DNA from 4 places in the Plantactinospora sp. B6F1 genome. Region 3 is predicted to be linked to each of the others. Evidence: riboswitches for the same ligand, from Rfam matches in the RefSeq annotation. Region 3 holds a riboswitch; each other region holds the start of a gene.
The links. Region 3 has a riboswitch for cyclic di-AMP ahead of ABNF97_RS09150 (VldE C-terminal domain-containing protein). Riboswitches for the same ligand answer to the same signal wherever they lie in the genome.
Positions count from the first base shown of each region.

Region 1: linked by a shared signal. The riboswitch ahead of ABNF97_RS12930 (VldE C-terminal domain-containing protein) and the one ahead of ABNF97_RS09150 (VldE C-terminal domain-containing protein) in region 3 are both predicted to bind cyclic di-AMP.
Region 2: linked by a shared signal. The riboswitch ahead of ABNF97_RS16845 (C39 family peptidase) and the one ahead of ABNF97_RS09150 (VldE C-terminal domain-containing protein) in region 3 are both predicted to bind cyclic di-AMP.
Region 4: linked by a shared signal. The riboswitch ahead of ABNF97_RS09755 (VldE C-terminal domain-containing protein) and the one ahead of ABNF97_RS09150 (VldE C-terminal domain-containing protein) in region 3 are both predicted to bind cyclic di-AMP.

Region 1 covers NZ_JBEEAC010000007.1:224,980-228,425, reverse strand. The annotation lists gene ABNF97_RS12930 (VldE C-terminal domain-containing protein) at 1-927, opposite strand, end outside; cyclic di-AMP (ydaO/yuaA leader) riboswitch at 934-1,061, opposite strand; gene ABNF97_RS12925 (cation diffusion facilitator family transporter) at 1,312-2,226, opposite strand; gene ABNF97_RS12920 (metalloregulator ArsR/SmtB family transcription factor) at 2,461-2,802, shown strand; gene ABNF97_RS12915 (SRPBCC family protein) at 2,806-3,312, shown strand; gene ABNF97_RS12910 (dihydrofolate reductase family protein) at 3,312-3,446, shown strand, end outside.
Region 2 covers NZ_JBEEAC010000011.1:155,403-158,848, forward strand. The annotation lists gene ABNF97_RS16835 (GNAT family N-acetyltransferase) at 1-409, shown strand, start outside; gene ABNF97_RS16840 (DUF2231 domain-containing protein) at 615-1,148, shown strand; gene ABNF97_RS16845 (C39 family peptidase) at 1,282-2,154, opposite strand; cyclic di-AMP (ydaO/yuaA leader) riboswitch at 2,607-2,748, opposite strand; gene mdlC (benzoylformate decarboxylase) at 3,004-3,446, shown strand, end outside.
Region 3 covers NZ_JBEEAC010000004.1:375,709-379,154, forward strand. The annotation lists gene ABNF97_RS09140 (glycosyltransferase) at 1-324, shown strand, start outside; gene ABNF97_RS09145 (polysaccharide deacetylase family protein) at 352-1,062, opposite strand; cyclic di-AMP (ydaO/yuaA leader) riboswitch at 1,652-1,785, shown strand; gene ABNF97_RS09150 (VldE C-terminal domain-containing protein) at 1,789-2,811, shown strand; gene ABNF97_RS09155 (O-acetyl-ADP-ribose deacetylase) at 2,928-3,446, shown strand, end outside.
Region 4 covers NZ_JBEEAC010000005.1:98,987-102,432, reverse strand. The annotation lists gene ABNF97_RS09760 (phospholipase D-like domain-containing protein) at 1-525, opposite strand, end outside; cyclic di-AMP (ydaO/yuaA leader) riboswitch at 757-887, shown strand; gene ABNF97_RS09755 (VldE C-terminal domain-containing protein) at 891-1,919, shown strand; gene ABNF97_RS09750 (glycosyl hydrolase family 65 domain-containing protein) at 1,943-3,446, opposite strand, start outside.

The sequences.
Region 1 (3,446 bases), on a different contig from region 3:
CCGGTCGCCGCCGGTGGCCACCCCGCCGAACCCGTTCTTCTGGGCGGCGAAGTCGCACGCCTGTCCCTTCGGATGCTCGCCGCTGCCTCCGTTGCGGAAGCAGGAGACGAACCGGGTGAAGCCGGCCGCCTGGGCCTGCTTCAGCGCGTGCAGGGTGCGCGGGGTGATGCAGCCGCTGGTGGTCGGGTCGTTCTGACTGCACGACTCGTCCGGGAAGGAGCCGTCGGCGTTGCGGGGTGCCGGCCGCGCCGACCCGCCGCCACTGCCGCTGATCCCCGCGCCGGCGCCGCCGCTGTTGTTTGCCGCCGCCAGCGCCCGCTCGGCCTGCTTCTTGCGGGTCTCCATCACCTCGACCTGCTTGCGCTGCTCGGCGATCTCCTTGTCGAGCGCCGCCTTGGCCTGGGTCTCCTTGTCCAGGCTCTCCCGCAGCCCGCGCAGCTCCCGGCTCTCGTTCGCCGAGATGGTGTCGAGTGCGGCGGCCCGGTCCACCAGGCTGGTCGGAGATCCGCTGTTGAGCAGGGCCGAGACCTGTCCGAGCCGGCCGGTCCGGTATGCCATGTCGGCCATCCGGGCGACCCGCTCACCCCGGGTCGCCACCTCGGTGCGCAGCGCGGCGAGCTGCTGGTTCAGTTCCTTCTGCCGCTTGACGGAGTTGTTCAGCTTGTTCTTGGCGTTCAGGTAGCCCTTGCTGGCGACCTGGAGTTGCTCGCGCAGGCTGTCGCTGCCTCCGTCGATGTCGTCCCCGCCGGGTGCCGCGGCCAGCACAGCGGCGGTCGCGTACTCCGGTGCCGCGGCGGCGGGTGCGCCGCCGAGTGCCGCGAGGACCATGCCCAGGGCGATGGCCGCGGTGGTCGCGGCCTTCCGGGACGGTCTCGTGGCGCTCCGCGCGGACGCCGGAGCCTGTCGGGTGGGTGCCAGGAACGGCATATGACAATGTCCTTCCGTCAGCCGCCGACCGGGTTAGCTGACGGGTTCGGGACGGAAGATCCCTACCGCTGGCGCGGATACACCCCTGGTACGTGGTTCCCCGGCTCGCGCGTGCGATTAGGCGACGGCCTCCGCAGGCGCCGGAGGGCGCCGCCCGGCGGAGACCGGAGCCGAGCTTACCGGCAGTTGTCGTCCGGGGATACGTGGCGTCGCTGCCGTCGAATTCACGATTCTCCTGCTTCAGACGGATGTATCCGGACAAAAATAGCGAGCGTGCGGGCGAAACTTAAGATGCCGCTAACTATCGGTGAACCTCTACGCCTGCCGGGGGCGGATTTCCGACAGTTTCCGGCCGGTCGCCCCGACACGCAGCGTCGCGGCCGGTTACCAGTCGGTGGGTCCGCAGCCGCCCAGCGCGGCGTCCGGCTCGACCTGAAGGGTGGCGTGCGAGATGTCGAACTCCTCGCGCAACGCCGACCGGGCCGCCGCGAGTACGGTACCGACCTCCGCGTCGCTGTCCAGCCTCAGGTGCGCCGAGGCCACCTCCATCCCGGAGGTGAGGGTCCAGACGTGCAGGTCGTGTACGTCACACACCCCCGGCACGGCCGCCAGCCGGGTGCCTACGGCCGCCACGTCGAGATGCTCCGGCGCGGCCTGCACCAGGATGCGTACGGCGGTCCGGCCGAGCCGCCAGGTGCGGGGCAGAATGAACAGCCCGACCGCCAGGGCGACGATCGGATCGGCCCAGCGCCAGCCGGTCAGGATGATCACCACGGCGGCGACGATCACGCCCACCGAGTTGAGCAGGTCCCCGAGCACCTCGAGATAGGCGCCGCGCAGGTTGATGCTCTCCTGCGCACCGGGTCGGAGCAGGCCGAACGCGGCGGCGTTGGCCAGCAGGCCGAGTACGGCCACCGCGAGCATCGGGCCGGCCTCCACCCGGGGCGGGTCGGCGAACCGGCGTACCGCCTCGACCAGTACGTAGAGCGCCACCCCGGACAGCAGTACCGCGTTGGCCAGCGCGGCCAGCACCTCCAGCCGGTACAGGCCGAAGGTCCGCTGCGGGGCACCGACCACCCGCCGGGCCGCCGTGATCGCGGCCAGTGCCATCCCGATCCCGAGCACGTCGGTGAACATGTGCCCGGCGTCGGAGAGCAGCGCGAGCGAGCCGGTGACCAGTGCGGCGACCGTCTCCACCACCATCAGGACGGCGAGCAGCACGAAGGCGGCAACCAGCCGTCCCCGGTGCCGCTGCGCCGCCCGGATCAGCGGCACCCCGTGGTCGTGCCCGCCTCCCAACGCGTTCTCCTTTCCCCGCTGTCGATACTGCCGGCCGACGCGGTGTCGGGGGAGCCGGTCCCATCGAAGAGGCGACGCCGAACGCCCACCCCTCGGCACCGAGGGTGCCGGCGCCCGGCGCCCGGCGCTCGCGGGGCCGGCGCTCGCGGGGCCAGAGGCGCGGTCGGGGTCCCCCGGGGCCCGGCAGACCGCCAGTGACTTGACGCATTCCCTTATGGGTATATGATGACTGCCATGGCACGAGCAGCGACGACGTCGGACGTCTTCAACGCGATCGCCGAGCCGCAGCGCCGGGAGATCCTGGTGCTGCTGCGGTCGGGTGAGTGGCCGGTGACCGACCTGGCCCGGGAGCTGGGGATGACCCAGCCGGGGGCGTCCAAGCACCTGCGGGTGCTCCGGGAGGTCGGGTTGGTGCGGGACCGCAAAGCGGGTAAGCAGCGCCTCTACGGCCTGGACGCCCGAGGGCTGCGACCGGTCCACGAGTGGACCGGCGGGTTCGAGCGGTTCTGGAACGAGAGCTTCGACCGGTTGGACGCATACGTGCAGGAACTGAAGAAGGCAAGGCAAGGGGAGTAGCTGATGGGTACGACGGGACGGGAAACGCCGGCGCGATCCGCGACGGCCGACCGGGAGATCGTGGTCTCCCGGGTCATCGACGCCCCGCGGGAGCTGGTGTTCGAGGCGTTCACCGAGGTGCGGCACCTGTCGCGCTGGTGGGGGCCGGAGGGGTTCACCACCACCACGCGGTCCTTCGAGTTCCGCGTCGGCGGGGAGTGGGACTTCGTGATGCACGGACCGGACGGGACGGACTACCAGGAGTGGATCACCTGGACCGAGATCGTCCCGCCGGAGGGGATCACGCTGCTGCACGGTGAGTCCCGCGGCGACCCGAACGCCTTCGAGTCGGTCCTCACGTTCGCGCCCGACGGGGCGGCGACCCGGATCGAGATGCGCACGGTCTTCCCCACCAAGGAGATGCGCGACGAGGCGGTCGAGAAGTACCACGCGGTCGAGGGCGGCCAGCAGACCCTGGACAACCTGGCTGCCTACGTCACCGAGATCGCTCGGAAGGGAGCGGAGGGCTGATGGCCGGGAAGGTCTTCTTCAGCGTGTCGATGTCGCTGGACGGGTTCATCGCACCCGAGTCCAGCGGGAAGCTGATGGGACGACAGTGGATGGAACTGCAGGCGTGGATCTTCCCGCAGCGGTTCTTCCGGGAG
Region 2 (3,446 bases), on a different contig from region 3:
CGAGGCCGACCTACCGGAGCTGACCGCGCTCTACCGGGCGGCCTACCCGGGGAACTGGTTCGACCCCCGGATGGTCGAGACCGGGCACTACGTGGGGCTGCGCCGCGACGGCGAACTGATTGCCGTCGCCGGGGTGCACGTCTGGTCGCCCCGTTACCGGGTGGCCGCGCTGGGCAACGTGACGACGGCTCCGGCGTACCGGGGACAGGGGTTGGCCAGCACGGTGGTGGCGACACTCTGCCGGCGGCTGCTGGAAACCGTCGACACGGTGGCGTTGAACGTCGTCGCGGAGAACACCGCCGCCTACAAGCTGTACGACCGGCTCGGCTTCAGCCCGATCGCCGAGTACGCCGAGTACACCGTCGGCGAGCCGGCACCCACCCCCGAGGCGGATGTCCGTCCGCTGTGAACCGAACCGGCGATGAACCGGACCCCGGCACGTAGCGGTCCGACCCTTGTCAAGGGTCGACACCGCGGGCACCATGTCAACGTTCTCGAAAGCCGCCAGTCCGCCAGACGCCGGGCCGCCAGGCATCCGGGCCGGCTGTCCGCCCCGTCCATACGTCTGCCGTCCATCCCTGTCTTCGCAGCCGATCTGTCGCCGAGGAGCGCCGGTGCTTGAGGAGTTCATGGGCATTCCCGCCCACCCCTTCCTGGTCCATCTCGCGGTGGTGTTCGTGCCACTGCTCGCCCTGACCACGGTCGGGTACGCGTTCGTCCCGTTCGTCCGCCCGCACCTGCGTTGGGTGCTGGGACTGCTCGCCGTCGCCACCCCGCTGGCCGCGCTGATGGCCAAGCTCTCCGGTGACCGGTTCCTCGCCCGGCTGGAGTCCCGCAACCGGGTCAGCCCGGAGTACGTCCCGCGGCTGGCGGAGCACCAGGACCTCGGTACCAACACCCTGTTCGCGACGATCGCGCTCGGGGTGCTGGCCCTGGCGCTGGTCGTCCTCGTCAAGCCCCGCGGCGCCGCCGCGGCGCCGACCGGTGGGGCGGACGGGGACGGCGCAGCCGGCACGACTGCCAAGGGGGCGCCGATGCTGCTGACGCTGGTGCTCGCTGTGCTGTCCCTGGCGGCGGCGGGGATCGCCCTCTACTACGTGTTCCGCACCGGCGACACGGGCGCCCAGGCGGTGTGGGAGGGCCAGTGATCAACCCCTGATCGCGGGCCTGGTCGCGCCCCGAAGAGGACGCCGGCCCGCCCCACATCCCGGTCGGCACGGGTCGTCCGGGTGGGTGGGGCGGGCCGGCGTCTGGGTTGTCGCTACCGGCGGGCGGGGGGGGTCAGGACGAGTAGCCCCGGGTGGCCACCCAGTTCGCCAGGTCGATGGTGGTCATCCAGTAGTGGCTGTCCGCGCCCGGGATGGCCGGGTCGGCGATCTTCACGGTACGACCGTCGTCGCGGTAGCCGACCACGGTCACGTAGTGCCCGCCGGGGTAGCTGTGCCAGCCGCCCGCGAGGTCGGTGGCCGAGCCGGCGATGTTGACGACCACGGCGTGCCCGCTGGTGACGGCGCGCACCACGTCCGCCTGGAGTTGGTCCATCTGGGCCGGGGTGGCGGCGCCACCGGGGATCGCGGTGGTGCGGTAGACATCGGTCCCAATGATCTTGTTCAGCACCCGGGTGGTGTCATGGGCCGAGTTCGTGCCGCTCATCGTGGTGCCGAGGTCGGCGGCGACCGCGTCCTGGCTCGGCTGCTTGTCCCGGACGGTCAGCGCGATCCGGGTGGCGGCCGGGCCGCAGTACCAGCCGTTGATCTGGGCCTGGAACCGGTAGTCCAGCAGCTTCGACTCGGGTGGCGCCGGTGGCTTGCTCGGGCTGCTGACCGGGGCGGCCCTGGTCGCCTTGCTGGCCGCCGGGGCGGGCTCGGTGGTCGCCGGCTGCGACGGGGTCGCCGGCTTGGTGGTTGCCGGGGCGGTGCTGTCCGGGCTGGTGCCGCCCGGGGCGGCGGTGGCGGCTCCGGCCTGTCCCGCCGCCGGGCTGCCGTGATCGGCGACGGCGACGGTCGAGGTCTGCGGGCTCTCCGTCGAGCCGGTCGAGGTCAGGACGACTCCGGTGGACGCGGCTGCGGCGAGCACCGCGGCCGAGGCGAGCGCGAGCCGGTTGCGCCGGCCCGACATGGCGGTCCTGAACCGTCCGTTAATCGCGTGCTTCAACGTTTCCTCCAGGGGAAATGCGCGTCACCCACACCGGGGGGCAAGGAATGACGTGGCGTTTCTGTCGCTGCCGGAATGTGCCGTGAAATCGCACGGAGTCGCACGGGGCGGCCCGCCGAGAAACGTTCGGCGGAACGGACCGATGGTGCGAGCGGACCGGTGGCACGCCGACCGGCGGTAGCGCCGCTTTCGGCGTACCTGTGGAATCAGCGGCACCACGATCCGTCGCCGCCGGCTGACGGCCTCAGCGGGAACTCTCGGCCAGCTGGCCGGCGGCCCCGCGGCGCCCGCGCGTCGACGACTTCGGCGGCACAGACCGCTATCGGGTCAGGTTCGGGTGCCGCCCGGGGACCGAGTGGTCCGGGACGGTCGCGGCGGCCGGGCGCGGGACCGCGACGCAGCGAGGGAACCGGGGGGACGGGCCAGGGCCCGGGTGGTGCGGCACGAACACGTACTCCTTCCGACACCGCCTACCGGGTTAGCTGACGGATTCGGGCGGGAAGGCCGCCCTACCACGGGCCAGCGGCTCGCGGATTCACCCCAGATAACTGTGGGTCCCCGGCTCGTTACCTAACGACTCGGCGGGTCTGCTCCGGTGTCACCAGATGGTGACCAAGGGGCCGGACCAGACGCGCCGAGATTACTGGCCGCCTTCTGCCGTTGCCAACCCTGCTGAACAGCGAAAACAGTGACCCAGAACGCGATTGGGACATCGCGCGGCCGGCCGCCGGGCCCCGAGCGACCAGCCAGATAAACCAGCATGATCATGTACGGGTGCGGTATGACGGAAATGACCGGCTTAGCCCGGTGGTCCGAGGATGGGACGAGGACTCCAGGAGGCTCCTTCCGATGACAACGGTGCACGAAGCGACCTACGACCTGCTCCGTTCCCTCGGCCTGACCACCCTGTTCGGCAACCCGGGCTCCACCGAGGAGCCATTCCTGAAGAACTTTCCGGCCGACTTCGCCTACGTTCTGGCCCTTCAGGAGGCCTCCGCGGTAGCGATGGCGGACGGCTACTCCCAGTCCAGCGGCCGGCCGGTGCACGTCAACCTGCACACCGCACCCGGCACCGGAAACGGCATGGGGAGCCTGGTCACCGCCTGGCACAACAAGACACCAATGATCGTGACCGCCGGCCAGCAGACCCGGACGATGAACCTGTCCGAGCCGATGCTGACGAATGTGCGTCCGACCCAACTCCCCGAGCCGTACGTCAAATGGAGCCACGAGCCGCTGCGCGCCCAGGACATCCCGGAGGCGTTCATGCGGGCATTCGCCACCGCCGTAGC
Region 3 (3,446 bases):
CATCCCCGGCGGGTGCCGCCGGGCCGCCGCCGCGAGTTCTTCGCCGAGATCGTCACCCGGTACCGGGCCCACCTGCCACCGGCGGGCTACCAGCCGCCGGGCGGTGCCGCCGGACTCAAGCACCGGCTGGTCGGTCGCGGTGCGTACGGGCTGTTCACCGCGCTCCAGGCCGCGCGGCGGGCGCACGTCGGCGTGGTGACCCGGGTCCGGCACCCGCGCTCCGGAGCGCGGCCGGCGGTCGGCACCGCCGCCTCGGCCCCGCCGCCGGTGCCCGGCAGTCGTGCCGAGGCGGTACCCGGCGAGGTGACCGATCGGGTGGGCTGACTGTGGGCTGAGCACGGCGGCGCCGGATCAGCCGTGCTCGCCGAGCGGGCCGACCCGCCAGCCCCGGCGGAGGCACTCCTCAAGCAGGTACGGCAGCGCGGCGAGGCTGGCCTGCCAGGAGCCCGGCGCCGAGGTGCAGTCGGAGTCGTGCAGCAGTACGGTGCCGCCGCCGGACAGCCCGGCGCGCAGCGTGTCGAGTACCGAGGTGCGGGTCGCCGACCGGGTCCAGTCCCGCCCCCAGCAGGTCCAGAGCACCGGGGTCAGGCCCAGCCGGCGGGCGGCCATCAGGGCGGCGGTGCTGAGCACCCCGTACGGCGGGCGGAAGTACCGGGGCGTCCGCCCGGTCACCGCGCCGATCAGCTCCCGGGTGCGGGCCAGGTCGCGGTAGGTCGCGTGCGGGCCGCGGAGCAGCAGGTTCCGGTGCGCCCAGCCGTGCACCGCCACCTCGTGCCCGGCGGCGGCGAGGTCCAGGCCGAGTTCGGGTGCGCGGGCCAGCATCGACCCGAGCAGGAAGAACGTCGCCCGGGTCCGGTGCGCGGCCAGGGTCTCGACGAAGAGCGGGGTGGAGGCCGGGTCCGGGCCGTCGTCGAAGGTCAGCGCGACGTGGCCCGGAGAGCCACGTCCGCTCAGCCGGGGAAAGAACCTCAGCCGTACCCCGGGCAGCACGGTCAGCGCCGGTACCACCTGGGCGGCCAGCGCGGCACCGACGGTCGTCGCCGGTACCGCGCGTCCGCGCACTCGTTCCTCCACCCGCCGCACCATCGCGGACGCGGATACCCGCGCGGCCGGTCTTCATCCTCATCCGCCACGGGTGGCCCGGCCAGTCCGGCCCGGGTCTTCCGGGGGCCGACCGAGTTTGCGGGGGCGCCGATCGGGTAGCCGGCGCGCGGCGCTCCGGGGAGATGCGGCGCTCCGGGGAGGTCCGGGGGTGCAGGCGAGTTCGACACGCCGTGCCGGACACGTAGTCCGCCGTGCCGCGTGTCGCGGCACCGGGTTGTGGTGACCGTGGGTCTGCTCTCGGCCGGCACCGTGGCCGGTGGCCGTGCGGCACAACACCCTGGCGCCCATGGTGACCGGAGAATCACCGACTGACCAACCTGGACACGTTTCCGCACGTCGAGCGGGTGGGAACGCGCTTGGTAAATAGCCGACAGCAGCAAGTCGATAATGGCGGACAAAGCATGCTCTTCGATGCGTCCGAAGCGCAGTGATTACTGATAGTCGTTGCCCGACAACGCCTTTGGCCATGATTGGGTCTTGCCATTCGAGAAGCGAAACCGGGTATGCTGTCTGCCGTTCATAGCCGCCGGATGCCGCGTGGCGCCGGCGCTGATCGCCGCCTAATCGCCACACGGCGAGCCGGGGACCCACGCACCCCTGGGGTGAATCCGCGACAGCGGTAGGGACCACTTCCATCCCGAACCCGTCAGCTAACCCGGTCGGCGGCCGACGGAAGGGATACATGTGAGGGCACCCCTACGCCGAACACTGGCGACTGCCCTGGCACTGCTCACCGCCGCAGCACTGGTCATGGTCCCCTCGGAGGCGTCGGCGGCGCCAGCGCCGAAGCCGGCTCCTGAGGAGGAGGCCGACTCACCGGTACTCGGAGAGGTGCTCGCCAGCGCAGGCAAGCGGCTCGCCGAGGCGAAGGCCGAGCGCGTCAAGTCCCAGCGGCGGCAGCAGCAACTCGGCACCCAGTTGAAGCAGGCGGAAGCCCGCCTCGCGGCACTCACGCCGGAGGCGAGCGAGATCGCGGCCGAGTCGTACCGCAGCGGCAAGCTCAGCGCGATATCGATGCTGCTGACCAACAACTCGTCCGACCCCTCGGCCAGCTCGTTCATGGAGCGGGCGTCCGCGCTCAACGAGTTGAACATGTTCAACAACAGCAAGATCCGCGCGCTCAACCAGGCGCGGGACGAGGTCGGTGCGGCCAAGAAGGCGATCGACGAGGAGGTCGCCAAGCAGGCCGCGCAAGAGAAGATCATCAAGAAGCAGCAGTCGGACGCGGCGAAGGCGCTCGCCCTGGTGGGTGGCAACTCGCGCCCCGACAAGGGGCTGGTGGCGGCCACCTCGCCGGTGGCCAGGCCGGGGCCCGGGATGGCGGACGGCTTCCCGGGGCTGCCCTGCAACAAGAACGACCCGACCACCAGCGGCTGCGTCACCGCCCGGACTTTGCACATGTACAACGAGGTGCGCCGGGCGGGCTTCAAGAGGTTCGTCGGCTGCTACCGGCCCGGCGGGCCGTTCGAGCACCCGAAGGGCCGCGCCTGCGACTGGTCGCTGCGCAACTCCGGCTTCAGCCGGGCCGCCAACGACGACCAGATGAAGTACGGCAACGACCTGGCCGCGTTCCTGATCCGCAACGCGGACCGGCTCGGCATCCTCTACGTGATCTGGTACAAGGAAATCTGGTTCCCGGACCGGGGCTGGAGTTCCTACAGCGGTCCGAGCGACCACACCGACCACGTGCACGTCTCGATGCTGTAGCCCGAGCAGCACAACAGCCCGCGCAGCACAACGCCACCGCCCCGCCACCTGGCCGCCAGGTCGCGGGGCGGTCGCGTTGTGCGGACAGGTGCCGCGCCGACTGGCATCATCGGCGGATGGTCACCATCGAAGTCGTCCGTGGCGACATCACCCGGGAACGCGTGGACGCGATCGTCACCGCCGCCAACGAGTCGCTGCTGGGTGGTGGCGGTGTGGACGGTGCCATCCACCGCGCGGCCGGTCCCCGGCTCGCCGAGGCGGGCGGGGCGCTCGCACCCTGCCCACCCGGCGAGGCGGTGGCGACCCCGGCGTTCGACCTCGACCCGCCGGTCCGCAACGTCATCCACACCGTCGGTCCGGTCTGGGCGGGCGGCGGATTCGGCGAGGCCGAGGTGCTGGCCTCCTGCTATCGCCGCTGCTTGGCGGTCGCCGACGAGGTGGGTGCGCGCAGCGTGGCCTTTCCGGCGATCGCCACCGGGGTCTACGGCTTTCCTGCCGACCAGGCGGCCCGGATCGCGGTCGATACGCTCCGGTCCACGCCGTCGGCGGTCGAGTCGATCCGACTGGTCGCCTTCGACGAGCAGACCCGCACGCTGCTGCGGGCGGCCCTCGACGGGACCGGCCCGGCCGGGCCG
Region 4 (3,446 bases), on a different contig from region 3:
GTGGTTGATGCCGGTCCCGCCGGACGAGCAGGAGATGCGGCACTGCCAGGTCCAGGATCCGCCTGCGCCGACACGGTAGCTGCCCAGCTCGGTGACGAGTCGGTTCACCTGGTTGGACAGCGCCCCGCAGGACGCGGTGGTGCCGCTGGTGCAGGCCTCGACGATGAGCCGTACGCTGACGCCGCGGGCGTGCGCCGCCAGCAGGTTGTCGGTGATTCCCTGGTCGGAAAAGGTGTAGAGCGATCCGTACACGGTGGAGCCGGGGGCGGCGAGCGCGACCAGGTCGGCGATCTGATCCCGGAGCCCGGGGGTCTGGTAGGGAAGGAAGCGCGCGCCGTTCCGGCCGGGGTCGGGGGTCGCGTAGACCGAATCGGGCACCGGGTCGAGGTTCGGCCGCAGGAAGAGCACGGTGCTGTCACCACTGGTGACGGTCGCGACGGAGGCGGCGGCGGGGGTGGCGGGCAGAATGCCCGAGCCGGCCGCGACGATGACGCCGAGCAGGAGCGATCGAAGACGCCGAGGCATGGATACTCCCCTCTGGGGTGGCGACGGAGGCCGCCGAGGGCCCGGCGGCGGATCAGGCTACCAAGATCGCCCTCGATTTCCAGCCCGTCCGTCGCACCGGCACCGCCGACGTACCTCCCGGCACGCCCCGAGGCAATTTCCACGCCGGATCACTCCGAAATCCACCTGTTCGACCCAGTTGATCAGGTACGCTGACCCCGGTCTCGCCCGGTGGCGCACCCCTCCGCGCCGGCGTGACCGCCGCCGAATCACTCTCGGGTGAGCCGGGGACCCAGGTAGGTGGGGTGAGTCCGCAACCGCGGTAGGGACTTGTTCCGTCCCGAACCCGTCAGCTAACTCGGTAGGCGGGCGACGGAGGGACATGCATGACCGGATCCACACGTCGGCGGCTACCGCTGGCCCTGGCCCTGCTCGCCACGTTCGGCGCGCTCACCGGGGCGGCGCTCCGGCCCGGCGTGGCGGAGGCGGACAGCCCCGCCATCCTCGGCGACGAGGGCGACACGCCGCTCCTGCGCGACCTGCTCGAATCGACCGGCCGAGGCTACCTACAGGCAAAGAACGCGCTGGCCAACGCCCAGGCTCGGCAGGCGAGGATCGCCGCCGAACTCCGCCGGGTGCAGGCACGCATCGCGGAGCTGCGCCCCCGGGTGGAACAGGTGGCCCGGGCGGCGTACCGGACCGGCCGGATCGGCCCGGTGATGGTACTGCTGCACAGCGGCTCGGCCGACGAACTGCTGGAGCGCGCCCGTGGCCTGGAGGCGGTGGCCCTGCGGGACAACGACGCGCTGCGCGGGCTGCACCAGGCCCGGGAGCGGGCCACCCGGGCGAAGCAGGCGCTGGACGCCGAGGTACTCGAGGAGCGCCGGCAGCTCACGATCATGCTGCGGCAGAAGCAGGCCGCCGAGCGGGCGCTGGCCCAGGTCGGTGGCGCCTCCACCGGGGGCTTCGTCAACGCCAGGTCACCGGTGGCCCGGCCGGCGCCACGCGCCGCCGACGGCTCCTGGCCACCACAGTCGTGCAGCCTGCCCGACCCGACCACCACGGGCTGCGTCACCCCGCGCACCCTGCACGCCTACACCGAGGCGCGCCGGGCCGGCTTCACCCGGTTCACCGGCTGCTACCGCTCCGGCGGCCCGTACGAGCACCCGAAGGGGCGGGCCTGCGACTTCTCCGCCGAGAAGGGCGGCTTCCGGGGTGCCGCCAAGGGTGCCGACCGGATGTACGGCAACAACCTCGCCGCGTTCTTCGTCCGCAACGCCGACCGGCTCGGTGTGCTGTACGTGATCTGGTACCGGCAGATCTGGTTGCCGACGACCGGCTGGAAGTCGTACGGCGGGGCGCACGGCGACCCGTCCAGCGACCACACCAACCACGTACACCTGTCACTGATCTAGGTCCGCCGGCCCCCCGGGGCGGGTCAGCTCGGCTCGCTCTCCGGGGTGCGGCGGGCCGGGGCGCGGCCGGCGGGCTGGGCCGGCTGCGGGCCGGTCGGGCGGGCCGGCGGGATGGGCCGGGTCGCCGACTCCTCGCAGCTGATCCGGACCTTCTCTCCGTGGTGCAGCAACTCCAGGGCGTCGTCCTGCTCGCCGTCGCGCAGCGAGTACGTCGCCTCGTCCCGCCGTACGTCGACCCGCAGGTGCACGCCCCGGTAGCGGAGCGAGAACTCCAGCCGGTCGATCCGGCTCGGCAGCCGGGGGGCGAAGGAGAGCGTCTGGGTGTGGTCGCGCATCCCGCCGAAGCCGGCCACCAGGGCGATCCAGGCCCCGCCCAGCGAGGCGACGTGCACGCCGTCCCGGGTGTTCTGGTTCAGGTCGTGCAGGTCCATCAGGGCCGCCTCGCCCAGATAGTCGTGCGCGAGTTCGAGGTGCCCGGTCTCGGCGGCCAGTACCGCCTGGGTGCACGCCGACAGCGACGAGTCGCGGACGGTACGCCGCTCGTAGTAGGTGAAGTTGGCCGCCTTCTCCTCGTCGGTGAACGCGTCGCCGCGCCAGTGCATCGCCAGCACCAGGTCGGCCTGCTTGATCACCTGTTTCCGGTAGAGGTCGAAGTAGGGGTAGTTGAGCAGCAGCGGGTACTGCTCCGGCGGCGTGCCGGCGAAGTCCCACTCCTGGAAGCGGGTGTAGCCCTCCACCTGCGGGTGCACGCCCAGGTCCCGGTCGTACGGGACGTGCATGTCGTGCGCCGCGTCCCGCCAGGCGGCCGTCTCCTCGTCGTCGACGCCGAGCTTCCACGCCTCCTCGGGATGCCGGGCGGCGGCGTCGGCGGCGGCCAGCAGATTCCGCTGGGCCATCAGGTTGGTGTAGACGTTGTCGTTCTTCACCGCCGTGTACTCGTCCGGCCCGGTCACCCCGTCGAGGTGGAACCGGCCGTGCCGGTCGTGGTGCCCCAGCGAGCGCCAGAGTCGCGCGGTCTCCACCAGCAGTTCGAGCCCGACCTCGCGTTCGAACTGCTCGTCGTCGGTCGCCTGCACGTATCGACGCACCGCGTCGGCGATGCCGGCGGCGATGTGGAATCCGGCGGTGCCGGCCGGCCAGTACGCCGAGGTCTCCTGGCCCCGGATGGTCCGCCACGGGAACGCGGCGCCGCGCAGTCCCAGCGTCCGGGCCCGCTCCTGGGCCAGGTGCAGGGTGGAGTGCCGCCAGCGCAGCGCGGAGTCGACGGCCGACGGCAGGGTGTAGGTCAGTACCGGGAGCACGAACATCTCGCTGTCCCAGAACGCGTGCCCGTCGTACCCCGGCCCGGTCAGCCCCTTCGCCGAGATCGGCCGCAGTTCGGCGCGGGCGCCGGCCTGGAGCACGTGGAAGAGTCCGAACCGGACCGCCTGCTGCACCTCCGGGTCACCCTCGAGCTGCACGTCGGAGTCGTTCCAGAAGGTGTCGAGATAGCCGCGCTGCTCGGCGCAGAGCCCGTCCCAGCCGGAG